DNA from 2 places in the Segeticoccus rhizosphaerae genome. Region 1 is predicted to be linked to the other one. Evidence: predicted binding sites of a transcription regulator. Region 1 holds the regulator's gene; the other holds the start of a gene.
What was found. Region 1 encodes Rex, which represses fermentation and respiration genes when NADH is low (regulators of the CRP and FNR family bind a similar motif). Its sites were predicted from a motif close to CTTGTGAANNNNTTCACAAG; they were not measured.
Positions count from the first base shown of each region.

Region 1 (14,490 bases):
GGGTCGTGCCAGAGGCGCCGGCCCTCCAGGTGGCAGCGCAGGGTCCAGATCGGCAGCTGGTGCGACACGATCACCGCCTCGTGCCCCCGCGCGCTCTCGCGGACGTCGTCGATCGCGGCCAGCATCCGCCGCGCCAGCTGGACGTACGGCTCACCCCACGAGGGGCGGAACGGGTTGACCAGGCGCCGCCAGTGCTGGGGCCGGGAGAGTGACCCGTCGCCCCTCCCGAAGGTCATGCCCTGGAAGTAGTTCTCCGCCTCGATCACCCGGTCATCGGTGGTGACGCTGATCCCGTGCGCCTGCGCCACCGGCGCCGCCGTCTCCTGCGCGCGCTCCAGCGAGGAGGCCACGACGACGGTGATGTCGTGGTCGGCCAGGTGCTTGCCGACCCGCTCGGCCATCTCCTGTCCCAGCTGCGACAGGTGGAAGTCCGGCAGCCGCCCGTAGAGCACACCAGTGGGGTTCTCGACCTCGCCGTGTCGCAGCAGGTGCACGGCGGTCCGTTCGGCCGGCGCGGGCCAGCTGGCGCTCGTCATTCGGGGTCCCCGCGAAGTAGCGAGCGAGACACGAGTGACTTCGTGGGGTGCTCTTCGTGGGGGGCCGTCATAGCGCGATTGTCGCAAACGACTCTGAGACGTCCCTGACCGCCGCCGGGAGGGCCGCGAGCACGCGGTCCACCGCGTCGTCGTCGTGCGCGGCGCTGACGAACCAGCACTCGAAAGCGCTCGGCGGCAGGTGCACGCCCTGGCTGAGCATCGAGTGGAAGAAGACCTTGAACAGCTCGGTGTTCTGCGCCTTGGCTCCGTCGTAGTCGGTCACCGGGCCCTCGGTGAAGAAGACGCTGAACATGCTCCCGGCCCACTGGATCGCGTGCGGTATGCCGGCCGCGGACAGGGCGTCGCCGGTCGCCCCGGCGATGGCCTGGCTGACCACGGCGAGCCGGTCGTAGACCTCCGGCGTGCAACCGCGCAGGGTCGCGAGTCCGGCGGCCGTGGCAACGGGGTTCCCCGACAGCGTGCCGGCCTGGTAGACCGGCCCGGTCGGCGCCAGCCGGGCCATGATCTCGGCCCGTCCACCGAAGGCCGCGGCCGGGAAGCCGCCGCCCATGATCTTGCCGAGGGTGAACAGGTCGGGCGCGCCCCCGTCATACGGACCCTCGAGCCCGTACCACCCGGCGGCGCTGCAGCGGAACCCCGTCATGACCTCGTCGGAGATGAGCAGTGCGCCGTGGTCGGCGGTGATCCGGCGCAGCCCCTCGGTGAAGCCGGGCAGCGGTGGGACCACCCCCATGTTCCCGGGGGAGGCCTCCGTGATGACCGCGGCGATCTCGTCGCCGTGCTCGGCGAAGGCGGCCTCGACGGCGGCCAGGTCGTTGTAGGGCAGGACGATCGTCTCGCCGGCGCTCGACGGCGGGACCCCCGCGGAGTCCGGCAGGGCGAACGTCGCTACCCCGCTGCCGGCCGAGGCCAGCAGGGCATCCACGTGACCGTGGTAGCACCCTGCGAACTTGACCACCTTGGACCGTCCGGTGAAACCGCGCGCCAGCCGGAGGGCGCTCATCGTGGCCTCGGTGCCGCTGCTCACGAGCCGGACCTGCTCCACCGGGCCGACGCGCGACACGATCTCCTCGGCCAGGAGGATCTCGTTCTCGCTCGGCGTGCCGAAGGAGAAGCCGCGCGAGGCGGCTTCGCTGACCGCCGCGAGCACGTCGGGGTGTGTGTGCCCGAGGATCATCGGCCCCCAGGAGCCGATCAGGTCGACGTACTCGCGCCCGTCCACGTCGACCAGGTAGGGGCCTCGCGCGCTGGCCATGACGCGGGGCGTGCCGCCCACCGCGCCGAAGGCACGCACGGGGCTGTTCACCGCGCCGGGCGTGACCCGGGCGGCGCGCTCGAGCAGGGCACGTGACTGGGGGGCATCGAAGGGGTCTGCCGTCATGGCGGCATTGTCTCAGCCGGCCGGGTGTGATCCACCCCACGGCAGCGCGCCCCCGCCAGGGACGGTCAGATCGCGTCGGTCCCCTTGCCCACGTCGTGGCCAGGAGCCTGCGACCTGATGCCGTCCGCGATGGAACGCATGGCCGAGCCGAGGGCGTGGAACTCGTCGGCGCTGAGGTGGTTCAGCAGGTTGCGCCGCACGCTCTCGACGTGCACCGGCGCCATCCCCTCGAGGGCCCGCCGGCCCTCCGCCGTCAGCACCAGGTCGATACCGCGCCGGTCACCCGCCGAGGGGCGTCGCTCCACCCAGCCGCGCCGCTCGAGCCGGTTCGCGGTGTGGGTGAGGCGGCTTCGGGACTGCACGACCAGGTCAGCCAGCGCCGACATCCGCAGGTGCCGGCCCGGCGCCTCGGAGAGCATCGAGATGATCTCGTACTCCGACAGCTGCACGCCGTGCTCCTGCAGGTCGCGGTCGAGCGCCGTCTCGAGCAACCTGGAGGCGCGCAGGTAGGCGCGCCAGTCGCGTTGTTGCTCGGCATCCAGCCATCGTGCCCTCGGGGTCCCCTGCATGTCGGGAAGTCTATGGGTAGGACGGTGAGGCCCCGGGGGGTTCGGACGAACTGCCACTTCCCCCTCTCGACCCGCCACCGCTTCGGCGAGTCATCCCCGGCGCGGCCGGCCGAGTGAGCTCCTCCGACCGGTCTCGGGTCGAGAGCCCACCGACATCTAGTTGAACTTTCAATCATTCTTCGGTATGGTGGTGCCAACAACGCAGACCACAACCACTCAAGGAGCACACATGAGCACCCTGCAGGACCTCACCCCCGGCACCTGGACCGTCGACGCCGCCCACAGCGAGGTCGGGTTCATCGCCCGTCACCTGATGGTCACCAAGGTACGCGGCACGTTCGAGGAGTTCTCCGCCGACGTCGTCATCGCCGAGCCCTTCGAAGACTCCTCGGTCACCGCCACCGTGCAGCTCGCCTCGGTCGACACCCGCAGCGACGACCGCAACGCCCACCTGCGCTCGGCCGACTTCTTCGACGTCGAGAACAACCCCGAGATGACCTTCACCTCGACCCAGGTGTCCTCCGACAAGCTGGTCGGCGACCTGACCATCAAGGGCGTCACCCAGCAGGTCGTCTTCAACCTCGACTTCAACGGCGTCACCCCTGACCCGTGGGGCGGCACCCGCGCCGCGTTCGAGGCGACCGCCGAGGTCAACCGCAAGGACTTCGGCCTGACCTGGAACGTCGCCGTCGACGGTGGCAACATGCTCGTCTCCGAGAAGATCAAGCTCAACCTCGACATCCAGCTCGTGCAGCAGCAGGCCGACGCCAGCTGACGCCGACCCAGCACGACCTGGTATGCCGGCCGCCCACCTGGGGCGGCCGGCATACCTGTCTGTGATCCGCCCCGCGCCCGGCTCAGTGGGCTTTCGGTCGGTCAGACCGCTCGCGGGGCCGAAACGGGCGGTCGAAACCGGTTTGGGGCGCAGAAAGGCGCTCGGGCGAGCACCGGCGCGGCCGGGTCAGGGCAGGCGCTGGGAGCGCTGGTGGGCCCTGGCCAGCACCGCGAGGGCCAGGTTCGTCAGCTGCTCGCTCCGTTGCAGCCCCGGCCTGGCGAAGACCACCGAGGTGAACCGGCCGGCCGTGCAGGTCTGGGCCGAGACGCCGGTGCTCTGGCCGACCGGCAGCAGGTTGACCGTCCGGTCCGCACCCTGGGGGGCTCCGCCGATCTCCGAGAGCGTCGTGAACAGGCTGCACGCCTGTTTCGCATCGAGCCTCCCGCCGGAAACCATCTTCTGCGCCTGCACGAGCTCCTTGCGGTCGGCCGCGCTGAACTGGTCCTTGTGCTGCTCCATCTGCTCGAGGGCCGACGGCAGGGTCTGCGCCCAGGTCGAGGACGGCATCGCCGTCACCTGCACCAGGGTGCTCGGGGCGAGGGAGTCGGCCTCCACCCAACGACAGGTGTAGCCCTCGCCGACGCCGGAGACCGGGATGACCCGGTCGACGGACTTGCCGACCAGGCGCTTGCGGTCAGCCGAGGTGAGCAGGCTGCACACCGGCGGCAGGTCACCGACGGTCGGCGCGGCGCCCGGTGAACCGGCTGCGCTGCTCGGTGCGTCGGGCTCGGCTCCGGCACTGCTCGTCGTCGTCTCTCCAGTCGCGGCGCCGCTCGACCTGCCTGGGGCCGGCGTGTCCGCCGCGTCAGGGCTCGACGAACCGCACGCCGTCGCCGCCAGCAGCAGCGCAGCGCTCAGCACGCTCGCCTTGAGCCACATGTGTTTCCCTCCCGGGCAGATGTCCGGCACAGACTACGCGCCGCGCAGAGGTGCTCCGACGGGCGTGCCGGTATGCCGCGGCCCGCTCTGCGCGGACCGTGCCCGACCGTAGGGTCGGACCATGTCCGCACCAGCTCGTGCCGCCGTGGAGCGACTCCTCGGCCAGGACGCTGCCGAGGTCACCGGCGTGCCAGGTGGCGACATCTGCGCGACCCACCGCGTCCGACTGGACGATGGCACAACCGTTTTCGTGAAAGCGCTCGACGACGCTCCACCTGGCTTCTTCGCGGCCGAGGCGCGCGGCCTGCGCTGGTTGCGGGACGCCCACGGGGCGCCTGTCCCCCGCGTGCTGGGAGCCGACGAGCACGCCCTGATCGAGGAGTGGGTCGCGCCCGGATCGCCCACGCCGGTTGCGGCTGAACGGTTCGGCGACGTGCTGGCTCGCACCCACCGCGCCGGCGCGGAACGCTTCGGGGTGGACCCGCCGGCATACATCGGCACGTTGCCGCTTCCGTCCGGCGGCGCCGCGACCTGGCCGGAGTTCTTCGCCAGCCAGCGGATCGAGCCCTTCGCCCGCCTCGCGCGCGACCGCGGAGCCCTCGACGCTGCCCAGACCGCCACGATCGAGCAGCTCGTGCAGCGACTGCCGACGTTGGCCGGGCCTCCGGAACCTCCCTCGCGGATCCACGGCGACCTGTGGACGGGCAACCTGCTCTGGGGCGCTGACGGTGCTGCGCTGCTCATCGATCCGGCCGCGCAGGGCGGCCACCGCGAGACCGACCTGGCGATGCTGCAGCTGTTCGGCGCCCCGCACCTCGAGCTGGTGCTCGCCGCCTACGACCGGGCCTGGCCGCTGTCCGAGGGCTGGCGCGATCGGGTGCCGCTGCACCAGGTGCACCCACTGCTGGTGCACGCCGCCCTCTTCGGCCGGAGCTACGGCGCAGCGGCGGTCCGTGCGGCCGAGTCGGCCCTGCGTGCCGGGTGACCTGAGCGACCGTCCTGGTCGCGCCCGAGCCCACGGACGATCAGGGCCACCACCGCGAGCCCGACGGCGACGACGCCGACGGTGAGGCCCAGCATGGCGAGCCAGTTCGTCTGGAAGGCCTGCGGCACCAGCCGGGTCGGGACCGCGACGACGCCGATCAGCGCACCGACGAGACCGAGGTAGGTGCCGATCATGTTGCCGGCGTGGGCCCGGATGCGGCCCCGTCGCGCGTTCCAGAGACCGAGCGTCAGGGTGACCAGGGTGAAGGTGGACAGCGCATGGATCCAGCTGAAGCTCCCCGGACGCAGCTGCTGGATCCAGTAGGAGGACCCGGCGGTGAAGTACATCAGGACGAGCCACACCCGCCCGACCACCCGGTGGGCGCGGTCGCCCCGCGGACGGCGCAGCACGTTCACCGGACCGACGACCAGCGCCAGGCTCGCGGCGAGGGCGTGCAGTGCGATCAGGACCGACCACGCGTGTTCTGGATCTCGCACGGCGACCTCCTCGGCCAAGTTCCCGACCAGTTTGGATAGTGACAAGATCCAACATATCAGTGGTTGGATAGCGTGACTACCCAAATGCCTCGTCCCGTCGGCGCAGCGGCCCGGGGCGGCGCCCGGCTAGGGTCGCGGGATGAGCCGTATGCCGTTGGGAGACCCCGCTCCACGCGCGGCCGCGGTGCTCACGGACGTGGTCGAGGAACGGCTCCCGGTGCCCGGCAAGGCGCACCTGCCGCACGACGTATGGCTGCGGGGCACCTACCGCCCGCCCGCTGGAAAGGGTGGTGAGGTTTGAGGCGGGCTTCCCGGCTCAAACCTCACGACCAGTCCTCTCGGATCAGGCAGGCCGGGACAACGCGCGGGCCGCCTCGACGGCGTGGTAGGTCAGGATGATCTGCGCGCCGGCCCGCCGCAGCGAGGTCAGCGCCTCCATCATCACCCGCTCGCGGTCGATCCACCCGTGGGCGGCAGCCGCCTCGATCATCGCGTATTCGCCGGAGACCTGGTAGGCCGCGACCGGCACGTCCGACTCCGCGGCGACTGCGGCCAGCACGTCCAGGTAGGGCAGCCCGGGCTTGACCATGACGATGTCGGCCCCCTCGTCCAGGTCGAGGCGCAGCTCGCGCAGCGCCTCGGTGGCGTTGGCCGGATCCTGTTGGTAGGTCGCGCGATCGCCCTGCAGTGTCGACTCGACGGCCTCCCGGAAGGGGCCGTAGAAACCGGAGGCGTACTTCGCGGCGTAGGCCAGCACCACGGCGTCGGTGAGACCGGCCTCGTCCAGAGCCGACCGGACCCACCCGACCTGACCGTCCATCATCCCCGACAGGCCGACCACGTGCGCGCCGGCACCGACCTGCGCGAGGGCCATCTCGGCATACCGACCCAGGGTCGCGTCGTTGTCGACCCGCCCCTGCGCGTCGAGGACGCCGCAGTGCCCGTGGTCGGTGAACTCGTCGAGGCACAGGTCGGCCATGAGCACCGTGTCGTCACCGACGGCGTCCCTCACCGCGCGCAACGCGACGTTGAGTATGCCGTCCGGATCGGTTGCTCCCGAACCGATGGCGTCGCGGTGGGTGGGGACGCCGAAGAGCATCAGCCCGCCCACGCCCGCCGCGACGGCCTCACGTGCCGCTGCGACGAGCGAGTCGGTGGTGTGCTGCACGACGCCGGGCATGGAGGTGATCTGCGTCGGCTCGGTCGCACCCTCACGGACGAACATAGGCAGCACCAGCTCGGCCGGGTGCAAGCGGTGCTCGGCCACGAGCCGGCGCATCGCCGCGGTCTGGCGCAGCCGGCGCGGGCGGTGCAGCAGGCCCGCCGGTGTGACCCGGGGGACGGCGCCGTCGTCGATCACTTGGCGCGGCGTCGCGACGACGTCTTGCGAGCGCTCGGCCGCACCACGCTCTCGCCGGCCTCGGCCGCGGCAAGAGCGAGCCCAAGGCCGTAGTCGGCGAGACCGTCGACGAGCGACGCAGCGGACGGCTCGGCGGCGAGGACGTCGACCCGCAGACCGTGCTCCTCCGCGGTCTTGGCCGTGGCGGGGCCGATGCACGCGACGACCGTCGAGGCGTGCGGCTTGCCGGCGATGCCCACGAGGTTGCGCACGGTCGAGCTGGACGTGAAGCAGACGGCGTCGAACTTGCCGGACTTGATCGCCTCGCGCACCGGTGCGGGCGGCGGGGCGGCCCGGACGGTCCGGTAGGCCGTGACGTCGTCGACCTCCCAGCCCATGTCCTGCAGACCCGCCACCAGGGTGTCGGTGGCGATGTCCGCCCGGGGGAGGAAGACCCGGTTGATCGGGTCGAGCACGTCGTCGTAGGGAGCCCAGGCCTCCAGCAGCCCCTTGGCCGACTGGTCGTGCTGAGGGACCAGGTCAGGCTCGATGCCCCACTCGCGCAGCGCCTGCGCCGTGACGCCGCCGACCGCGGCGATCTTCAGCCCGGCGAACGCCCGTGCGTCCAGGCCGAACTCGACGAACTTCTCCCGGATCGCGCGGACCGCGTTGACCGAGGTGAAGCCGATCCACTCGTAGCGACCGGTGACCAGCCCCTTGATCGCGCGTTCCATCTGCTGCGGGGTGCGGGGCGGCTCGACGCTGATCGTGGGGACCACGTCGCTGGTGGCGCCGTAGGAGGCCAGCCGGGCGGTCATGCTGCCGGCCTGGTCCTTGGTGCGTGGCACCAGCACGTTCCACCCGAAGAGCGGCTTGGTCTCGAACCAGGACAGCCGGTCGCGCAGGTCCACCGTCGACCCGACCACGGCGAGGGACGGGAACTGCACCTTGGCCGACTTCATCAGCGCGGCGACCTCGCCGAGCGTCGTCGTGTGGGTGACCTGGGTGATGGTCGTGCCGCGCTCGGTGACGGCGACCGGCGTCGCCGCGTCGCGACCCGCATCGAGCAGGTCACCGAGGGCCTTGGCCAGGCTCTCGGGGGTGCCGAGGACCACCACCGTGACGTTGGAGCCGGTGGACCGGGCCCAGTCGACCTTGGTGTCCCCGCCGCTCACCACGTGCAGCGACGGCGAGCTCGCCGCGGTGAGGGGCACCCCGGCATATGCCGGGACGGCCGAGATGGCGCTGACCCCGGGCACGACCTCGAAGGAGATCCCTGCCTTCTGGCAGGCGAGGGCCTCCTCGGCCAGGCCGTTGAAGGTCGCGGGATCGCCGTCCATGAGCCGGACGACCAGCCCGCTGTGGCCGTCGTTGGTGCCGGCGGCCTTGGCCGTGCGCACGAGGAGCTTGGCGCGCGACGCATGCGTCAGTGGCTGGCCGTGCTCACCGTGTCCGGCGTCGACGACCTCGACCCCCTCCGGGGCGTGTCGCGCCACGAAGTCCTCGCGGCTGACCTGGTCGATCACCACCACGTCTGCGGCGGCGAGGAACTCGGCAGCCCGCAGGGTGAGCAGGCCCGGGTCGCCGGGACCGGCGCCCACGAAGGCGACACGGGCGGGCATCTTGGACTTGCGGACGGTGGACTTGCCTGTTGCGGCTGAGCGGATGGGGCTCACTGGGCACGCTCCGGAGCAGGTTGATCTGGACGGGTCGGTGTTGCCGGGCTGGCAGGGGTGGAGGCGGCGGGTGGCCGGTTGCGGGCACCCGCCCCCGGTGGCTCGGTCGGCGGGTCGCCGGGACGGGGCCCGTCGTGCAGCGCGGTGATCTGGTCGGCGCCGTCCTCGAGCAGCTGGGCTGCCAGTTGCTCGCCGAGGGCGTGCGCACGGGATGTCGGTCCGGAGGTCGAGCGGCGCAGGGACGCCGAGCCGTCCTCCGCGCCGACGAAGGCACGGATCCACAGCTCGGTCTGCCCCGCGTCCCCTTCGGAGACCTCGGCGAGGACCCCGATCGGGGCGGTGCAACTGGCCTCGAGCGCGGCGAGCACGGCTCGCTCGGCGTTCACGCTGGCACGCGTGTCGTCGTCGTCGAGGACGGCCACCGCCGACACCATCGCCTGGTCGTCGGCTCGGACCTCGACGGCGAGGGCGCCCTGGCCCGGCGCACTGAGCATCTGCAGCGGGTCGAGGACCTCGGTGACCACGTCGAGCTGCCCGAGCCGGGCGAGACCCGCGCGGGCCAGCACGATGGCGTCACAGGTGCCGTCTGCGACGAGTCCCAGTCGGGTGCCCACGTTGCCGCGGATCGACCGCACCTGCAGTCCGAGGCCGAGCGCGGCCAGCTGGGCGGCGCGGCGCGGCGAGCCGGTGCCGACCACGGAGCCCGACGGCAGCTCACCCAGAGTGAGTCCGTCACGGGCGACGAGGGCGTCACGCGGGTCCTCGCGGACGGGGATCGCGGCGATGTGCAGTCCGGGCTCCGGGATCACCGGCAGGTCCTTGAGCGAGTGCACGGCCACGTCGATCTCCCCGCGGTGCAGGGCGAGGCGGATGCCGGTGGCGAAGACGCCCGTGCCACCGATCTCGGACAGCGGCCTGGAGCTGGTGTCGCCGAAGGTGGTGATCGGAGTGAGCTCGACGTCGTGGCCGAGCTGGCGCAGCCGGTCGGCCACCCAGGTGGCCTGGGCGGTCGCGAGCGCGCTGCGGCGGGTGCCGAGCCGGATCGTCATGCGAGGCCCCCCTGCTCGGGCGGCACCGAGACGGTGGCGACGTCGTGGGGATCGAGGTCGAACAGGTCGCGCAGGGCCTGCGCGTAGTCGCCGCTGGCCCCGGACACGGCCAGCTCCTTCATCCGCACACTCGGCGCGTGCAGCAACTTCTCGACGACCCGGTGCACGGTGAGCTGCACCTCGGCGCGCTCCTCCTCCGACAGCGATGGTGCGCGCTGCTCGAGGCGGACGAGCTCTGCGGCCACGACGTCGGCGGCGCGGGAGCGCAGCGCCGCCACGGTCGGCGCGACCGACTTGGCCCGGCGGCCGGCCAGGAAGGCGCCGACCTCCCCCACGACGAGGTCCTCGACGGCCTGCACGGGGGGAGCGGTGCTCGAGTCGTCGAGCAGCTGCCCGACCTCGCGGAGGCCCACGAGGGTGATGCCCGCGAGGTGACCCACCTCGGGGTCGACATCGCGCGGAAGGGCCAGGTCGACATACACCTGGTGGCGGCCCGAGCGGGCGGTCTGCGCCGCGGTCACCGAAGCCGCGTCGATGACGTGTCCGACCGCCCCGGTGCACGAGATGACCAGGTCGGCGTCGGTCAGGGACTCGGCCAGGGCGCCCCAGGGGCGGGCCGACCCGCCGGTCGCGGTCGCGAGGCGCTCGGCGGTGGCGGCGGTGCGGTTGAGGATGACCAGCTCGCGAGCGCCCCGGCGGGACAACGTCATCGCGGCCAGGCTGCTCATCGACCCGGCCCCCACGACCAGCACCCGCTGCTGCGAGAGCGGCCCGAGGGTGGTCCCCGCCCGCTCCAGTCCCGCCTCGATGAGCGACCCGCTCACTCGGTCGATCTCGGTCTCGGCGTGGGCGCGCTTGCCCACCCGCAGGGCGTGCTGGAAGAGGTCGCCGAGGATGGAGGAGATGCTCTGCTGCCGCTGGGCACTGCGCAGCGCCTCACGCAGCTGGCCGAGGATCTGCCCCTCGCCGACGGCCATCGAGTCCAGGCCGCAGGCGACCGAGAAGAGGTGGGCGATCGCGCGGTCCTCGTAGTGCACGTAGAGGTGCTCACGCAGCCGCTCCATCGGCACCGACGTGGCACGCGACAGGGCCTCGCCGATCTCGCTCACCGCACCGTGGAAGGTCACCGCGTCGGCATAGACCTCGACCCGGTTGCAGGTGGCGACCACGACGGCCTCGCCGACGCTCTCGGCACGGTGCACGGTGTCGGCCAGTTGCGCGGCTCGCTCGGACGACAGCGCGACCAGCTCGAGCAGCTCGAGGGGCGCCGACCGGTGTGACAGCCCGAGGACCAGCAGACTCACGGGGCAACCTCCTCCAGGCCGAGGCCAGAGGCGAGGGCCTTGCGCTGTTCGTGGAACGCGAGGATCTGCAGCTCGGTGGACAGGTCCACCTTGCGCACGTCGACCTCGTCGGGCACCGCGAGCACGCACGGCGCGAAGTTCAGGATGGCGTGCACCCCGGCGGTCACCAGCCGGTCACAGACCAGCTGCGCAGAGTGCGCCGGGGTCGTGATGACGCCGATGGACAGACCTTCGGCGGCGAGCCGGTCGAGGTCGTCCAGCGCGCGGACGGTGATCCCGGCGACGGTGTCCCCCACCACGGCGGGGTCGTCGTCGACGAGCGCCACGATGCGGAAGCCCTTGGTGACGAAGCCGGAGTAGGCCGCGAGGGCGCGGCCCAGGTTGCCCATCCCGATGATGGCCACCGAGCGGTCCTGGGTGAGCCCCAGCTCACGGGAGATCTCCGCGGCGAGCAGGTCCACGTCATACCCGACGCCACGCACGCCGTAGGAACCGAGGTGGGACAGGTCCTTGCGCAGCTTGGCCGAGCGCACGCCCGAGGCGGCCGCGAGCTCCTCGGAGGAGACCGATCCGATACCCTGCCCGGCGAGGCTGCTGAGCGCCCGGAGATACTCGGGCAGACGCGCCACGGTGGCGTCGGGTATCCCACGACGAGCGGCGGGGTCGGCGGTCACTGGCGCACCGGCTCCTCTCTGTCGATTTAGGGCGCCATACCAAACGCCCGAACCGGAGGAATGAGGTCCCCCCCAGAGTAGGTCTTTGTGAACGTGCGCACAAAGTCGCGCAAACCCGGGCACTTCTGATAGGTGCGGCTCCGGGCCCCGCACGACACGCCGACGGCCCGGGTCGGCTGGAGCGGGCGTGTCAGCCGGACAGCGCCGACCGCAGCCGGTCCTCGTCCACCCGCCAGTAGTCGTGCTGCCGGCCGTCGACCAGGGTGACCGGGATCTGCTCCGCATAGCGCTCCCGCAGCGCCGGGTCGTCGAGGATCGACAGCTCGGTCCAGCCGACCCCCAGGTCGACGGCGACCCGCTCGATCACCTCCCGCGCCTGGTCGCACAGGTGGCACCCCGGCTTCCCGATGAGGGTCACGCGCGGCTCGTCGTCACTCATGGTCCTCAGCGTAGGTCGCCTCGGCCACCGGGCCCACCTCCGTGCCCGTATGCCGTGATCGGCCGCACGCCTTCGCCCTGACCTACGCTGAGCCCCATGCAGGGCGAGGCGCAGGAACAGCGGGAGCGCGTCGTCGCGCCCGGCGCCGAGGCCCTCGAGGTCTCGCCCACGATGGCGCCGGAGCTGGACGACGCCCTGGCGGTGCCACCGAACCCCCGTGCCGCGGCCTTCTTCGACGTGGACAACACGGTCCTGCGGGGGGCGAGCATCTACCTCCTGGCCAAGGGCCTGTGGCAGCGCGAGTTCTTCACGCTGCGCGACGTGCGGGCCATGGCGTGGAAGCAGCTGAGCTTCATCGTGCGCGGGGAGAACCTCAAGCACGTCCACCAGATCCGGGAGCAGGCGCTCGCCTTCGTCGCCGGGCACTCGGTCTCCGAGATCACCGGCATCGGCGAGGAGGTCTACGACGAGGTGATGGCCGCCAAGATCTGGCCGGGCACCCGTGCCTTGACCGCCATGCACCTCGACGCCGGCGAGGAGGTGTGGCTGGTCACCGCGACGCCGGTGGAGGTGGCCGCGGTCATCGCGCGCCGGCTCGGCCTCACCGGAGCGCTCGGCACGGTCGCGGAGAGCGTGGACGGCGTCTACACAGGGCGTCTGGTCGGCGACCCGATGCACGGACCGGCCAAGGCCACGGCGGTCGCCGCGCTGGCCGCGGAAAAGGGCTTCGACCTGGCCGAGTGCTCGGCATACTCCGACTCCGCCAACGACATCCCGATGCTCTCGCTCGTGGGGCACCCGTGCGCGGTCAACCCCGACGCGGCCCTCCGGACGCACGCCGTGAAGCACGGGTGGCGGATCCGCGACTACCGCACCGGCCGCCGGGCCGCCCGGCTCGGTGGGCAGGCGCTCGCGCTGACCGCGCTCGGCGGCGCACTGGCCTCGGCGGGAGCCCGCCGCCTCCGACACTGATCTCAGGACCATGCCGGCGGCGACGCACGCGTCCACGTCTCGTGCCGGGTGGTCGGGGGGACGAGATCGCGCAGATAGGTGCGGTGCCACCAGTCCCCCGTCTCGCGCCGCTCCTGCCGTGTGGTGAAGCGATAGCGATAGACCCTGGCCCGCACACGGACCGGCGGCTCGTCGGGAAACGGATTGTGCCGCAACAGTTTCAGTAGTTCACGGTCGCCCTCGAGCAGCTTGCGCAGCATCCGGCCGAACCACGGGTCGGCGTAGCGCGGCGACAGCGGGATGAACCACATCAGCCAGTCGAGCCGCAGGTGGTAGGGCGCGAACTGGCGCGGCAGGCGCCCCGGGTCCCCCGGCTTGCCCTTGAACTCGTACTCCCGCCACACGGCGTCCTCGGCGGGCCCCGCATCGGCGGTGCCCTCGACGACGATCTCGAACCGGCGTCGCGTGACGCTGCCGAACGCGCCGTAGGTGTTGACCAGGTGCAGCCGGTCGAAGCTCGCGTTCATCACCTGGCTGCCGGACAGCAGGTTGCGCACCGGTCGCCAGCTGAGCCCCACCACCAGGGCGGTGACCAGCACCACCACCACGACGTATGCCGTGTTCGGCGCCGGGGCGCGCGTCGCCACATGGAGCGCGCGGCCGACGAACCGGTCGTCGAGGACCGAGGCGGCCAGCACGATCGCGACCCAGTTGAGCCAGGAGAAGTTGCCGCTCAGCACCAGCCACAGCTGGGTGACGATCATGACGAGGGCGCACGCACTCGACACGGGCTTGGGCAGGAACAGCCCGAAGGGCAGCACGAGCTGGGTGACGTGGTTGGCCGCGACCTCGACCCGGTGCATCGGCCGGGGCAGGTGGTGGAACCACCAGCTCAGCGGGCCGGGCATGGGCTGGGTCTCGTGGTGGTAGTCGAGGCAGGTCAGGTCCCGCCAGCACGGGTCGCCGCGCAGCTTGATCAGGCCGGCCCCGAACTCGAGCCGGAAGAGCACCCAGCGCAGCAGCCACAGCACGAGCACCGGTGGCGGCGTGGCCGCGTCACCCAGGAAGATCGCGAGGAAGCCGGCCTCGAGCAGCAAGGATTCCCAACCGAACCCGTACCAGGTCTGGCCCACGTTCACGATCGAGAGGTAGAGCGCCCACAGAACGGCCCAGACCGCCATGCAGACCGGCAGCGGGGCCCTCTCGGTCAGCCCGACGACCGTGACCGCCGCCAGCACCACTCCCGACCAGGCAACCGCGGCGAAGGCCCGGTCGGAGTAGTGCCAGTGGAACAGGCTCGGTGCCCGCCGGAACGGCACGACGCGCAGGAAGTCGCGGATCGGGAGCAGCCCGCG
Region 1 is NZ_SWMA01000011.1:63,110-77,599, reverse strand. Features, by position in the region: gene FCN22_RS10080 (histidine phosphatase family protein) at 1-536, opposite strand, end outside; gene hemL (glutamate-1-semialdehyde 2,1-aminomutase) at 604-1,938, opposite strand; gene FCN22_RS10070 (MarR family winged helix-turn-helix transcriptional regulator) at 2,004-2,507, opposite strand; gene FCN22_RS10065 (YceI family protein) at 2,737-3,282, shown strand; gene FCN22_RS10060 (hypothetical protein) at 3,469-4,221, opposite strand; gene FCN22_RS10055 (fructosamine kinase family protein) at 4,343-5,206, shown strand; gene FCN22_RS10050 (DUF2306 domain-containing protein) at 5,155-5,703, opposite strand; gene FCN22_RS21595 (hypothetical protein) at 5,843-6,004, shown strand; gene hemB (porphobilinogen synthase) at 6,047-7,063, opposite strand; gene FCN22_RS10040 (bifunctional uroporphyrinogen-III C-methyltransferase/uroporphyrinogen-III synthase) at 7,060-8,664, opposite strand; gene hemC (hydroxymethylbilane synthase) at 8,715-9,767, opposite strand; gene FCN22_RS10030 (glutamyl-tRNA reductase) at 9,764-11,071, opposite strand; gene FCN22_RS10025 (redox-sensing transcriptional repressor Rex) at 11,068-11,745, opposite strand; gene FCN22_RS10020 (glutaredoxin family protein) at 11,936-12,184, opposite strand; gene FCN22_RS10015 (HAD family hydrolase) at 12,281-13,156, shown strand; gene FCN22_RS10010 (lipase maturation factor family protein) at 13,159-14,490, opposite strand, start outside.

Region 2 (14,490 bases), on a different contig from region 1:
CGACCTCGCGCGGGAGCATCACCTGGTCGTCGGCGGTCGGGACGAGCAGTCCGGCCGTCACCAGCTCGCGGCCGGCTCGAGCCAGGGGTCCCTCGGGCGTGAGCACACCCACCGGTGGACCCCAGGTGAGGCGGTCCAGGATCGCCCGGGCCTCGGGGGAGGACATCGCGACCGACTTCTCGAGGTCAGCGCCCGCCGGTGTGGTGACGGCCTGTCCCGCAGCGCTGTCGCCGGCACGCAGATCGGCTGCAGGTGGCCCGATACCTGCCGGATGGGGGCCGATCAGCTCGGCCACCGTGCGCACCACGCGCAGGCCCTCGGGGCTGCGCCACAGCAACGCGATCCGCCACAGCCGGTCGAGGAAGGGACGTAGTGCCGACACCGAGATGCCCATCAGCGCCGCGGTCTGTCGCTCGTCCGGCTCGCCGGTGACCAGCAGCGCCTCGATCACCTGCAGGTGGCCCCGGTCGAGGGTGTCGAGGGCGCGCTGCAGACTGGCGCGGGTGCTGGAGCGGGCGGCCAGGCTGGTGAGGTCGGCCGGCGCGGGCCGGGCCAGGTCCGGACGCGATCGGACCAGGTCGCGCAGCTCCTCGTCACTGCGCGACCGGACGTCCTCGGCCAGGCTCCGGGAGGGGGAGCGACGGGACGCACGTGAGGCAGGCACTCGTCATACGCTATCCGGATCCGGGACGGGTGCTTGCCCAGAGGGCGCCCGGTGCCAAAGATGGAGGGGCCAGCACCGCTTCGACCCTGGAGGCCCCGTGTCCGCTCCTGCCCAACCGTCCTACGCGTCCGGCACGTCGGACTCGCCCCTGCTGGGCGACACGATCGGCGACAACCTGGTCCGCACGGCCGCCAGCTTCCCCGACCGTGAGGCCCTCGTCGACGTGCCGAGCGGTCGGCGGTGGACCTACGCCGAGTTCGACCGGGACGTGGACGCGTTGGCGCTCGGGCTGCTCGCCCGGGGGGTCGCGGCAGGGGACCGGATCGGCATCTGGTCGCCCAACGGTGCCGAGTGGACCCTGCTGCAGTACGCCACGGCCAAGATCGGCGCGATCCTGGTCAACGTCAACCCGGCCTACCGGTCACACGAGCTGGCCTACGTCGTCAAGCAGTCGGGCATGCGGATGCTGGTCAGCGCGGTCCGGCACAAGACCTCCGACTACCGGTCGATGGTCGACCAGGTCCGCGGCGACTGCCCCGACCTGACCGACGTGGTCTACATCGGCGAACCGAGCTGGGACGAGCTGGTGGCGGCGGGTTCCACGGTGGACCGGCAACAGCTCACGGACCGGATGGTGACGCTCACCGCCGATGACCCGATCAACATCCAATACACCTCGGGCACCACGGGGTTCCCCAAGGGCGCGACCCTGTCGCACCACAACATCCTCAACAACGGCTACTTCGTGGGCGAGCTGGTGGGCTACAGCGAGCAGGACCGGATCTGCCTGCCGGTGCCCTTCTACCACTGCTTCGGCATGGTCATGGGCAACCTGGCGGCCACGTCGCACGGGTCGTGCATGGTGATCCCCGCGCCGTCCTTCGAGCCGGCGGCGACGCTGAAGGCGGTCCAGGACGAGCGCTGCACCAGCCTCTACGGCGTGCCGACGATGTTCATCGCCGAGATGGGGCTGGCAGACTTCAGCTCGTATGACGTGTCCGCCCTGCGCACCGGCATCATGGCCGGATCGCCCTGTCCCGTCGAGGTGATGAAGCGGGTGGTGGCCGAGATGAACATGGACGAGGTGGCGATCTGCTACGGGATGACCGAGACCTCGCCGGTCTCGACGATGACCCGGGTCGACGACGACCTCGCCCGCCGCACCGAGACGGTCGGGCGGGTGATGCCGCACATCGAGGTGAAGGTCGTGGACCCGGTGAACGGCCGCACCCTGCCGCGTGGCGAGCCGGGGGAGCTGTGCACCCGTGGCACGAGCGTCATGCTCGGCTACTGGGGCCAACCGGACAAGACGGCCGAGGTGATCGACGCCGCCCGGTGGATGCACACGGGCGACCTCGCGACGATGGACGACGAGGGCTACGTGTCGATCGTGGGGCGGATCAAGGACATGGTGATCCGTGGTGGGGAGAACGTCTACCCGCGTGAGATCGAGGAGTTCCTCTACACCCACCCCGCGATCGCGGACGTGCAGGTGATCGGCGTGCCCGACGAGAAGTACGGCGAGGAGCTGATGGCCTGGGTGATCCTCAAGCCCGGACAGGATCCGCTCACCGCCGACGACGTCAGGGAGTTCTGCACCGGCAGGCTGGCGCACTACAAGATCCCGCGCTACGTCCACGTCGTCGAGGAGTTCCCGATGACGGTGACCGGCAAGATCCGCAAGGTCGAGATGCGCGAGCGCGCGACGGAGCTGTTGGGCGGGTCCTGAGAGGCGCCCGCCGTACGTCACTCGCGAGCGGCGCGGCGGAGTCATAGGGTCGGCGGCATGGAGACCGCAGCCAGTCCGAGTGGTGAGCAGTGGACGATCCGGCACGGCGAGCACGAGGCCGTCGTGGTGGAGGTCGGCGGGGGACTGCGCAGCTACACGCATGCCGGGCGGGACGTGGTGCACGGCTACGCCGTGGACGAGCAGTGCTCGGGCGGTCGCGGACAGCTGTTGATGCCCTGGCCCAACCGGGTGCGCGACGGACGCTACTCCTTCGAGGAGGGCAAGGAGCTCCAGCTCGCGCTCACGGAACCGCCGCGGCACCACGCGATCCACGGCCTCGTGCGCTGGTCGCTCTGGTCGGTCGCGGACCGCTCGGACGCGTCGCTCACGGTGGCGTGTCGGCTGCGCCCCCAGCAGGGCTGGTCCTGGAGCCTCGACCTCACGGTCGGCTATCTCCTCGATGACGAGGGGCTCACCGTGACACCGCACGCCCGCAACGTCGGTATGACGCCCGCTCCCTTCGGCTTCGGGGCCCACCCCTATCTCACGGCGACGGAGGCGCGCGTCGATGAGCTCACCCTGACGGTGCCGGCGGTCACCTCGGTCGACGTGGACGAGCGGCTGATCCCCTGCGGGACGTCTCCGCTGGAGGGCACCGAGCTGGACTACCGCGGTGGGCGACCGATCGGCAACGCCGTCCTGGACAACGCCTTCACCGATCTCGAGGCAGATTCGGACGGTCGCTGGCGGGTCTCGATCGAGCGACCCGCCGGCGGCGACGGCACCGGCGTGAAGACGACGCTGTGGGCGGACGCGGCGGCCTACCCCTGGGCACAGGTCTTCACCGGTGACACGCTCTCCGAGCCGCTGCGCCGCACCAGCGGGGTCGCGGTGGAGCCGATGACCTGCCCCGCGGACGCGCTCAACTCCGGCACCGGGCTGCTCACGCTCAAGCCCGGCGCCGAGTTCTCGGCCTCGTGGGGCATCACCCCGGCCGCTGCGTCGTGAACCCGTCCACCGCCCTGGCGACCGTGCTCGTCGACGAGCTGGTGCGTGGTGGGGTCCGGGAGGCGGTGCTCTGCCCGGGCTCCCGTTCCGCGCCGCTGGCCTACGCGCTGCAGGAGGCCGAACGCGCCGGCAGGTTGCGCCTGCACGTGCGCGTCGACGAGCGCTCCGCCGGTTTCCTCGCCCTCGGCCTGGTCAAGGGCGGCGGCGGTGTCGTGCCGGTCGTCACGACGTCGGGCACAGCCGTGGCGAACCTGCACCCGGCCGTCCTCGAGGCGCACCACGCCGGCGTCGCGCTGCTGCTCATCACGGCGGACCGTCCGCCGGAGCTGCGCGGCACGGGAGCCAACCAGACGACCGACCAGGTCGGGATCTTCGGTGGGGCGGTGCGCTGGTCGCACGACCTCGGCGCGCCGGAGCGTCGGGCCGGGCAGAACGCCGTATGGCGATCGGTCGTCGCGCGTGCGCGTGCCGCCGCCGTCGGCGGGCTGAACGAGCTCGGAGCCGGGCCGGTCCACCTCAACGTGCCGCTGCGAGAGCCGCTCGTGCCCGATCCGGCCGTGGTGGAAGCGGATTCCGGCTGGCCGGAGTCCCTGGCCGGGCGTCCCGACGGACGGGCGTGGGTCTCCTACCGCGTCCCGTCGGGTCACAACAGCCACTTCGCGGCAGGGGCCCGCACCCTGGTCGTCATCGGAGACCTCCCTCAGCCCTATATGGCTGCGGAGGCGGCGGCCGTGGCCGCACGTGTCGGCTGGCCGGCGGTGGCCGAGCCGTTCGGGTCCTCCTGCGACGGTGACGAGGGCAGCGTGCTCCCGCGCGGACCGTTGCTGCTGACCGCGACGGAGTGGGTGGATGCCCACGCCCCCGACCACGTCGTGGTCGTCGGACGGGTCACGCTCTCGCGTGCCGTCGCGGCCCTGGTCCGGCGTGCCGGGGTCGAGCTGCACGTCGTCACGACGCGGGACCAGTGGTCCGACCCGAGCGCGCAGGCGGCGCACGTCTGGAGCTGGCGCGATTTCCACCAGCTGGATCCGGCGCTGCAGGAGCACGACCCCCAGTGGCTCACCGAGTGGACCCAGGCCGGCAAGTGCGTCGACGAGGCCGGCCGCGCCGTCCTGGCCGATGATGCGGCCTGGCCGTCCGGACTCGCGCTGGCCGAAACGCTGCTCGCCTCTCTCCCTGATCGGGCCCTGTTGTTCCTGGGGTCGTCCAACCCGGTGCGTGACCTCGACCTGGCCGTGTCGCCGGGCCACGGCAACCACGACCTCGAGGTGCTGGCGAACCGCGGCCTGGCAGGCATCGACGGCTGCGTCTCCACGGCGGTCGGGATCGCGCTGGCGCGGGGGGCCGCGCCGACCGAGGGCGCGACACCAGAGGGTGACCCGGCGGACGCAGGGGCGGCGGCCGCCCCCGGCGGGCGGTCGGCATACGCGCTGATGGGTGACCTGACCTTCCTGCACGACACCAACGGCCTGCTCATCGGCCCGGACGAACCGCGTCCCGACCTCACCATCGTGGTGACCAACGACGACGGCGGCGGGATCTTCACCACGCTCGAGCCCGGGGATCCCTCTCGCGCAGCCGATTTCGAGCGGATCTTCGGCACGCCGACCGGCACGTCGCTCGCAGACCTGTGCCGCGCGCACGGCGTCGGCCACATCCTGGCCGAGACACGCGACGAGCTGTCCGACGCGGTCAGCGAGCGGTCGGACGGCCTGCGGGTGGTCGAGGTGCCCGTCCCGCGCGAGAGCCACCGCCGCATGCACTCCCGGGTGCGGGCCGCGGCCCTGCAAGCGCTTCGGGGCAGCTGACCGCCGCCGCCTCAATCGCCGGCTGCACGACTGCTGGAACCGAAATCCCCTGCAAACGTGACTATTTCGTTGACGTCAGCAAAGCAAAACCACACGTCCCGACGGCTATGGTGTCCCGGACCAAGGCCCGAGCACTCGACGAAAGGACCGCGTCATGGCCTCCCACACCGCATCCCGCCCGCCTCCGGAGAGACAGGGCTTCTTCGAGGGCCGATACGGCCGGATGCTTCTGCCCGGTGTCATCCTGCAGTCGGTGCTCATCGGCGGCGGTTACGCCACCGGCCGTGAGATCGTCGAGTTCGGAGCGAAGTACGGCGCCCTCGGCTGGCTCGCGGGGCTCGGCATCTTCGTCGGTTTCGGCCTGATGGCCTTCCTGATGTTCGAGACGGCCCGGCGTTTCCAGGCGTTCGACTACCGTACCCTGCTGAAAAAGCTCATCGGGCCGCTCTACTGGACCTTCGACATCGTCTACATCCTGCTCGCGATCCTGATCATCGCGATCATGGCGGCGGCGACGGGGGAGATCCTCAACAGCACGCTGGGCCTGAACTACTGGGTCGGCGTCCTGCTGATCACCGTCGTCGTCGGACTGCTCAACTTCTTCGGCGAGAGCGTGATCGAGCGGTTCAAGTCGGTCGGCACGGTGCTGCTCTACGTCGGATACATCATCTTCGCCACGCTGGTGATCATGCGCAACTGGGACGCGATCGCGGAGACCTTCAGCAGCGGCAACCACTCCCTGCACCCGACCGTCAGCATCTGGGCCATCCTGTGGTCCGGCGTGCTCTACGTCGGCTACAACCTCGCGGTCTACCCCGCGGCGCTGTTCACCGTGCACCGGCAGACCCGCATGCGCGACACCGCCGTGGCCGGTCTGGTCTCCGGTCTGCTGATGACCATCCCATGGTTCCTCACCTACGTGGCGCTGATGGGCTTCTACCCCCGTGACGACATCTTCGGCGCCACGGTCCCGTGGCTGGAGATGCTCGGGTCCGAGGGCGCCTGGGTGGTCGTGGTCTTCGGCATCGTCGTCGGCTGGACGCTGATCGAGACGGCGACCGGCATGATCTACGCCCTCGTGGCGCGGGTCGACCAGAACCTCGTCGACGTCGAGCGGCCCAAGATGAGCCGCTCCTGGGCCGGCGGAGTCGCAGTGGTCACCCTCGGGCTGTCGGTGCTGCTCGCCCAGGTCGGGATCATCGACCTGGTGGCCAAGGGCTACACGGCCATGGGTTACGCGATGATCGTCGTGTTCGCGGTGCCGCTGCTGGTGCGAGGCACCTACCTGATGGTGACCAAGCAGGGCCGTGCCTTCACCGAGCCGACCGAGCCCGGCACCTACGAGAGGTCCGACGTGCGGGCCGACGAGGGCGAGCTCGACCCCGTCTGACCCGAGACCTGCCGGGGAAGCCACGCCGCCCGCGCGGCGCGGCTTCCCCGGCAGCGCCGCGTGCCCGGGGTCCCACACGTGGTATGCCGTGTAGCCACAGGGAGCCACAGGGAGCCACAGGTAGCCACGGGTCGTATGCCGGGTGGAGGAGGGCAGTGTGCCTGAGCAGAACCGGGTCACGCCGGACGGCGAGATCGTCGCGATCCCGCTGCGCTGCGCCTGGACGGGCAACCGCGGCATCCTGCACGACGGGCACCGGATCCGCCGGTTCCACGCCGGCGATCTGTGGATCACCTGCGCGCTCGACTTCCGGGGGCGGTGGAGCGAGCAGTGGCTGCCGCACCACTTCACCTGGCTGTACTTCCACGACGAGGCGGTGTCGCTGGCGGCGGGGCACCGGCCCTGCGGCGAGTGCCGCCGGGGCGCCTACCTCACCTACCGGGACGCCTGGGCGGACGCACTGTCGGTGCCGCCCCCGTCGGCGAAGCAGATGAATCGTCAGCTGCACGGCGAACGGATTGTGCGTGGCACCCACACCCGGCGGGTGCACGCCATGCCGTGGCGAGAGCTCCCAGACGGCGTGTTCGTCCGCACCGCTACCGGTCCGGCGGTGGTCGTCGACGACCACCTGACCACCTGGACGCCGGCCGGCTACGGCGCCCGGCGAAGGCGTCCACGCCGAGGCGAGGCGGAGGTGCTCACGCCGCCGTCATCGGTGGCCGCGCTGCGCGCCGGCTACCCCGCCCAGCTCGACGACGAGGCTCGGTAGGACGAGCAGGATCCGCTGCCCAGCGTCTGCGGCCTCAGGGCGTGCCGGTGAACGCGTCGCGCATCGGCACCAGCTTGGCGTCGGACTCGGCCAGCTCCGACTCGGGGTCGGACCCCGCGACGATGCCGCAACCGGCGAACAGCCGCATCCGGTCGGGATCGCCCGGCCCGACCGACCCGCAGCGCAGCGCGATGCCCCACTCACCGTCACCGCTCGCGTCCATCCAGCCGACCGGTCCGGCATACCGACCACGGTCCATCTGCTCCAGCTCGGCGATCGCCTGCGCGGCGACCTCCCGCGGCGTGCCGCACACCGCGGCCGACGGGTGCAGCGAGGCGGCCAGCCCCAGCGAGGTCGCGGCGCCCGACAGCACCCCGGCGACGTCCGTGGCCAGGTGCATGACGTTGGGCAGGTGCAGCACGAACGGCGACTCCGGCACGTTCATCGACGAGCAGTGCGGCCGCAGCGCGTCGGCGACGGAGCGCACGGCATACTCGTGCTCCTCGAGGTCCTTGGACGACCGGGCCAGCGACGCCGCGAGAGCGAGGTCGTGGCTGTCGTCGCCGGTGCGGCGGATGGTGCCGGCGAGGACGCGGGAGGTGACCAGGCCCTTCTCCAGCCGCACCAGCAGCTCCGGGGTCGCCCCGACCAGGCCGTCGGCCGCGAAGACCCACGTGTTGGTGTAGGACGCCGACAGCCGGCCCAGCAGCCAGCGGACGTCCACCGGCCCGTCGGTGCTCACCTCGAGGTCACGCGCGAGGACGACCTTGTCCATCCCGCCCAGGGTGATCCGCCCGACCGCCTCGGCCACCGCGCCGGACCACTGCGCCCCGGTCAGGGCGCCGTCGGCAAAGGCGACCGACTCCGGGGCGCGCGGCGCCTCGGCAGGACGCACGGCGGGTGCCCCGGGCAGCTGTGAGCCGAGCCCCACGGTGGTCAGCCAGCACCGCTCGCCGCGTCGACCGACCAACACCTCGGGTATGACGAGTGCCGCCCCACTCGGGGAGTCGTCGGCGAAGCAGAAGGACCCGAACGCGACCGGGCCGGTGCCCGGCAGACCGACCTCGTCACGCACCACGGCGTGTCCGACGACCTCCCGCCACCAGTGCTCTGCGGCAGCGAACCGCTCAGGGCCGGAGGTCTCGAAGGTGAGCGCTCTGCCCCAGCCGACCAGACCGTCGTCGCCGCGCAGCCAGGACGCCAGCTCGTCCGGGGGCCGATCCGGCAGCAGGGCCAGCAACGGGCCCGGGTCGGCGAGATCGACGGTGCGCGCCACCAGCGGCGCGGATGCGGCCGACTCGGGGGCCTCGTGCAGGGTGCTCACGGCGGCACAGCCTACGTCTGTCCGCCGCCGGCCTGTGCGTCGCCCAAGCCGTTTCGACGGACGGTTTCGAGCTGGCACACCGGTCTGGGCGACAGAAGACAGGGCGAAACGAGCACGGGGACGGCCGTCTGCCCGTCGAGGGCGGGTATGGGTGAGGATGGGGCCATGACCCGCGCCAGCCTCGACAAACGCCCGGACGAGGTCGCCTCGATGTTCGACGACGTGGCCGGGCGCTACGACCTGACCAACGACATCCTCTCCCTCGGGCAGGACCGGCGCTGGCGCAAGGCGGTCCTCGCGGCGGTGGACGCCCGGCCCGGGGAACGGGTCCTCGACATCGCGGCCGGCACCGGCACGAGCAGCGAGCCGTTCGCCGACCGGGGGGTGGACGTCGTCCCGGCGGACTTCTCGCTCGGCATGCTGCGAGCCGGTCTCCGCCGCCGCCCGGACCTGGGGTTCACCGCCGCCGACGCGCTGCACCTGCCCTTCAGGGACGGCGCGTTCGACGCGGTCACCATGTCCTTCGGGCTGCGCAACGTCGCCGACCCACAGGCGGCCCTCGAGGAGTTCCACCGGGTCACGGCACCCGGCGGCCGCGTGGTCATCTGCGAGTTCAGCCAGCCCACCAACCGGGCCTTCCGCACCATCTACACCGAGTACCTCATGCGCTCGCTGCCGCCGGTGGCGCGGCGGGTCAGCTCCAACCCGGACTCCTACGTCTACCTGGCCGAGTCGATCCAGGCCTGGCCCGACCAGCGGGGCATGGCCACCATGCTGGCGTCGGCCGGGTGGCAGGACGTCGCCTGGCGCAACCTCTCCGGTGGCATCGTCGCCCTCCACCGGGCGCGCCGCTGAGACCTCCCCCACCCCGACCGCCGTGAGGAATCATCGTGAGGTTCCGGCCCTCAGGAGGGCACCGGACCTCACGAAGATTCCTCACGAGGGAGATGCCAGAGGAGGTTAGGTGCGCCTTGGTACGACAGATCCAGCCTTCCGTCATAGACTGCCAAGTCGAGTTCGTGAAGATCTTCACAAGCGTGCAGAGGCAGTCGTGAGCGAGAGCAGCAGCAGCGTGTCCCGGGTGGGGTCGAGCACCTTCCCGCCTTCCGCCGCACCCTCATCGAAGATCTCTTCCGCGACCGCCTCGACGGCCCCCACCGCTGCCGAGACCGCTGACGTCATCGTGGTGGGCGCCGGTCCGGGTGGTTCGGCAACTGCCGCCTACCTCGCGATGGCGGGTCTGGACGTGCTGCTGCTGGAGAAGACGCAGTTCCCGCGGGAGAAGGTCTGCGGCGACGGACTCACCCCGCGCGCGGTCAAGGAGCTGATCACCCTCGGCATCCCGACGCCGGAGGAGGACGGCTGGATCAAGAACCACGGACTGCGCATCCTCGGCTCCGGCATGCGGCTCCAGCTGGACTGGCCCGACCTGGCCAGCTTCCCGCCATACGGGCTGGTCCGGACCCGGCAGGACTTCGACGAGATCCTGGCCAGGCACGCGGTCAAGCACGGCGCCCGGCTGCACGAGCGCACCAACGTGGTCGGTCCGGTCCTGGACGACCGCACCGGGCACATCGTCGGCGTCCGGGCCAGGCCGGTCGACGAGAAGGGTCGCGGCACCGGCGACGAGGTCGTCTACGGCGCGCCCCTGGTTGTCGCGGCCGACGGCAACTCGAGCCGCCTGTCGTTGTCGATGGACCGACCCAAGCGCGACGACCGCCCGATGGGCGTCGCGGTGCGCACGTACTTCGAGAGCCCCCGTCACGACGACGACTACCTGGAGTCCTGGCTCGAGCTGTGGGCGCCCAAGGCCGACGATCCGGACACCCAGATCCTCCTGCCCGGCTACGGCTGGATCTTCGGCGTCGGCGACGGCACCAGCAACGTCGGCCTGGGCATCCTCAACACGTCCAAGGCGTTCGGCCGGGTCGACTACAAGGACGTGCTCAAGCGCTGGGTGGCGACGATGCCGGCCGAGTGGACCTACAACGACTCCACGATGACGGGGCCGATCCGCGGCGCCGCCCTCCCGATGGGCTTCAACCGGCAGCCGCACTACGACCGGGGCCTGCTGCTGGTGGGTGACGCCGGGGGGATGGTCAACCCGTTCAACGGTGAGGGCATCGCCTACGCGATGGAGTCCGGGCGGTTGGCCGCCGACGTCGTGGCCCAGGCCTTCGCCCGGCAGACCGACGACGCGCGGGAGCGGGTGCTGCGGTCCTACCCCGCGGTGATGAAGGATGCGCTCGGCGGCTACTACACGCTGGGGAGGGGATTCGCGAAGATGATCGGTCATCCCGAGGTCATGCGACTCGCCACCCGCTACGGCCTGCCGCGCACCACGCTGATGAAGCTCATGCTCAAGATCATGGCCAACCTCACCGAGCCGCACGGCGGTGCGGCGAGCGACCGGTTGATCAACGCGCTCTCCAAGATGGCCCCAGCGGCATGACGAATCGCACCGGGCCTAGGATTGTGCGCCGACGAGCCCTGACCACACCGAGCATCCGAAAGGGGAGCGCGAGGTCATGAGCCACTCGTACGTCCCACTCCTGTTCTTCGCCGGCATCGGCGCGGCTTTCGCGGTGTTCTCGGTGATGATCGCCCCGATCGCCGGCCCCCGCCACTACAACCGGGCCAAGCTCGACGCCTACGAGTGCGGTATCAACCCGACGCCGCAGGCCGAGGGCGGCGGCAAGGTGCCGATCAAGTACTACATCACCGCGATGCTGTTCATCGTCTTCGACATCGAGAGCGTCTTCCTCTACCCGTTCGCCGTGGCCTTCGACAAGATGGGCCTTTTTGCGCTGGTGGAGATGGTGCTGTTCATCCTCACAGTGTTCGTCGCCTACGCCTACGTCTGGCGCCGCGGCGGCCTGGAGTGGGACTAGATGGGACACCGATAGATCATGGGTATTGAAGAGAAGCTGCCAGCGGGCTTCCTGCTGACCACCGTCGAGCAGGTCGCGGGCTACATGCGCAAGAGCTCGGTGTGGCCGGCGACGTTCGGGCTCGCCTGCTGCGCCATCGAGATGATGGCGGTCGGCACCCCCGACTACGACATCGCGCGCTTCGGCATGGAGCGGTTCTCCGCCACGCCGCGGCAGGCCGACCTGATGATCGTGGCGGGGCGCGTCAGCAACAAGATGGCGCCCGTGCTGCGCCAGGTCTACGACCAGATGCCCGAGCCCAAGTGGGTCATCTCGATGGGCGTCTGCGCGAGCAGCGGCGGCATGTTCAACAACTACGCGATCGTGCAGGGGGTCGACCACGTCGTCCCCGTCGACGTCTACCTCCCGGGCTGCCCGCCCCGCCCGGAGATGCTGATCAACGCGATCCTGGTGCTGCACCAGCAGATCCAGAACTCCAAGCTGGGGGTCAACCGGGTCGAGGCGGCGCGCGCGGCCGAGCAGGCCGCTCTCGAGGCGACGCCGACGCACGCGATGAAGGGGCTGTTGGCATGACGCCGCCGAGCGAGGGCACGAGCGGAGCGAGCGGTTCGGCGTCAGGCGAGCCGGAGGCAGCCCGCAGTGACAACGGCGAAAAGGCCGAGGTGACGCCGGCGGCCGACAAGCCGGAGCAGAAGGTGTCGACGACGGCCGCGCAGGAAACCGGTGGTGCCCCCACCGCCGCCGAGCCGCCCAACCTGCCCGCCGAGCCCGGCACGGCTCCCGAGCCGGTCGTCATCGGCGAGCGCCAGGGCATGTTCGGTTCCTCACTGGGCAACGACACCAGCGGGTATGGCGGGTTGGAGTCACCGATCCTGTTCCCGGCCGCGGCGGTTCGGCCCTACGGTTCCTACTTCGACGAGGTTGCCGACGCCCTGGAGCGCGGCCTCGGCGACGGTGACGACACGACCTACGGCGACGCGGTCCAGCGCGTCGTGGTGGACCGGGGCGAACTGACCCTCCACGTCGCACGCGAAGCGCTGCCCGCGGTCGCGCGCGCCCTGCGTGACGACCCGGCGCTGCGGTTCGAGGTGTGCACGGGCGTTTCCGGGGTCCACTATCCCCAAGAGACCGGTCGTGAGCTGCACGCGGTCTACCACCTGCTGTCGATCACCCACGGCAGCAGGCGGATCCGGCTGGAGGTGTCCTGTCCCGACGACGACCGGCACATCCCCTCCATCGTCGCGACCTACCCCTCGGCCGACTGGCACGAGCGCGAGACCTGGGACATGTTCGGCATCGAGTTCGACGGGCACCCCTCGCTCACGCGGATCCTGATGCCGGACGACTGGCCGGGCCACCCCCAGCGCAAGGACTACCCCCTCGGTGGCATCCCGGTGGAGTACAAGGGCGCCACCGTGCCGCCGCCGGACCAGCGGAGGTCGTACAGCTGATGACCGAGCAGACCACACACGAGACCGAGGACATCTTCGCGACGTCCGAGTCCGACCGGGACGACGCCGCGGAGGGTCGTGTCTTCACCGCGAGCGGCGGTGACTGGGAGAGCCTCGCCGAGGAGGCAGCCTCCATCGGCGAGGACCGCATCGTCGTCAACATGGGTCCGCAGCACCCCTCGACCCACGGCGTGCTCCGGCTGATCCTCGAGCTGGACGGCGAGACGGTCACCGAGGCCCGGGCGGGCATCGGCTACCTGCACACCGGCATCGAGAAGAACATGGAGTTCCGCACCTGGACCCAGGGCGTGACCTTCTGCACGCGCATGGACTACCTGATGCCGATCTTCAACGAGACGGCCTTTTGCCTCTCGACGGAGAAGCTGCTGGGCATCACCGACCGGATCCCCGAGCGCGCCTCGATCATCCGCGTGATGATGATGGAGCTCAACCGCGTGGGATCCCACCTGGTCGCGCTTGCCACGGGCGGCATGGAGATGGGCGCCACGACGGTCATGACCATCGGGTTCCGCGAGCGCGAGCGCATCCTGTCGATCTTCGAGATGATCACGGGCCTGCGGATGAACCACGCCTACGTCCGCCCGGGCGGTGTGGTGCAGGACCTGCCACCCGGTGCGATCGACAAGGTGCGGGACGCCATCCCGCAGATCCGCCGCGGCATCCACGAGCTCGAGCTGCTGCTCGTCGAGAACCCGATCCTCAAGGGCCGCACCGTCGATGTCGGCTACGTCGACCTGACCGGGTGCATCGCGCTCGGCCTCACCGGACCGATCCTGCGCTCCACCGGGTTCCCGCTCGACGTGCGCAAGTCCGAGCCCTACTGCGGTTACGAGACCTACGACTTCGAGGTGCAGACGGCCAACACGTCTGATGCCTACGGCCGCCTGCTGGTGCGCTTCGCGGAGATGTACGAGTCGCTCAAGATCGTCGAGCAGACCATCGACCGCCTGCAGAGCACGCCCGGCCCCGTGATGATCGAGGACAAGAAGATCGCGTGGCCCGCGCAGCTGTCCCTGGGCGGCGACGGCATGGGCAACAGCCTCGACCACATCCGCGAGATCATGGGCGATTCGATGGAGTCGCTGATCCACCACTTCAAGCTGGTGACGGAGGGTTTCCGGGTGCCGCCCGGTCAGGCCTACGTGCCGATCGAGTCGCCCAAGGGCGAGCTCGGCGCGCACGTGGTGTCCGACGGAGGGACGCGGCCCTACCGGGCGCACTTCCGCGATCCCTCCTTCAACAACCTGCAGGCCGTGGCCGCGATGTGCGAGGGCGGCATGATCGCCGACGTCATCGTCGCGGTGGCCTCGATCGACCCAGTCATGGGTGGTGTGGACCGATGACAAACGCCGTGCACAAGGAATGTCGGGGTCCCCGCGCAGTACCGAGTGAGGTACGAGCGGGGATTTCGTGGGGTGACGTCATGGGAGGAGTG
Region 2 is NZ_SWMA01000005.1:148,580-163,069, reverse strand. Features, by position in the region: gene FCN22_RS06195 (helicase-associated domain-containing protein) at 1-664, opposite strand, end outside; gene FCN22_RS06190 (AMP-binding protein) at 762-2,393, shown strand; gene FCN22_RS06185 (aldose 1-epimerase family protein) at 2,451-3,401, shown strand; gene menD (2-succinyl-5-enolpyruvyl-6-hydroxy-3-cyclohexene-1-carboxylic-acid synthase) at 3,398-5,209, shown strand; gene FCN22_RS06175 (YkvI family membrane protein) at 5,364-6,599, shown strand; gene FCN22_RS06170 (hypothetical protein) at 6,757-7,368, shown strand; gene FCN22_RS06165 (isochorismate synthase) at 7,403-8,692, opposite strand; gene FCN22_RS06160 (demethylmenaquinone methyltransferase) at 8,858-9,547, shown strand; gene FCN22_RS06155 (geranylgeranyl reductase family protein) at 9,819-11,144, shown strand; gene FCN22_RS06150 (NADH-quinone oxidoreductase subunit A) at 11,221-11,583, shown strand; gene FCN22_RS06145 (NuoB/complex I 20 kDa subunit family protein) at 11,602-12,156, shown strand; gene FCN22_RS06140 (NADH-quinone oxidoreductase subunit C) at 12,153-13,034, shown strand; gene FCN22_RS06135 (NADH-quinone oxidoreductase subunit D) at 13,034-14,398, shown strand.
Region 2: the regulator Rex is predicted to act here: its motif matches at 9,709-9,728, upstream of FCN22_RS06155 (geranylgeranyl reductase family protein).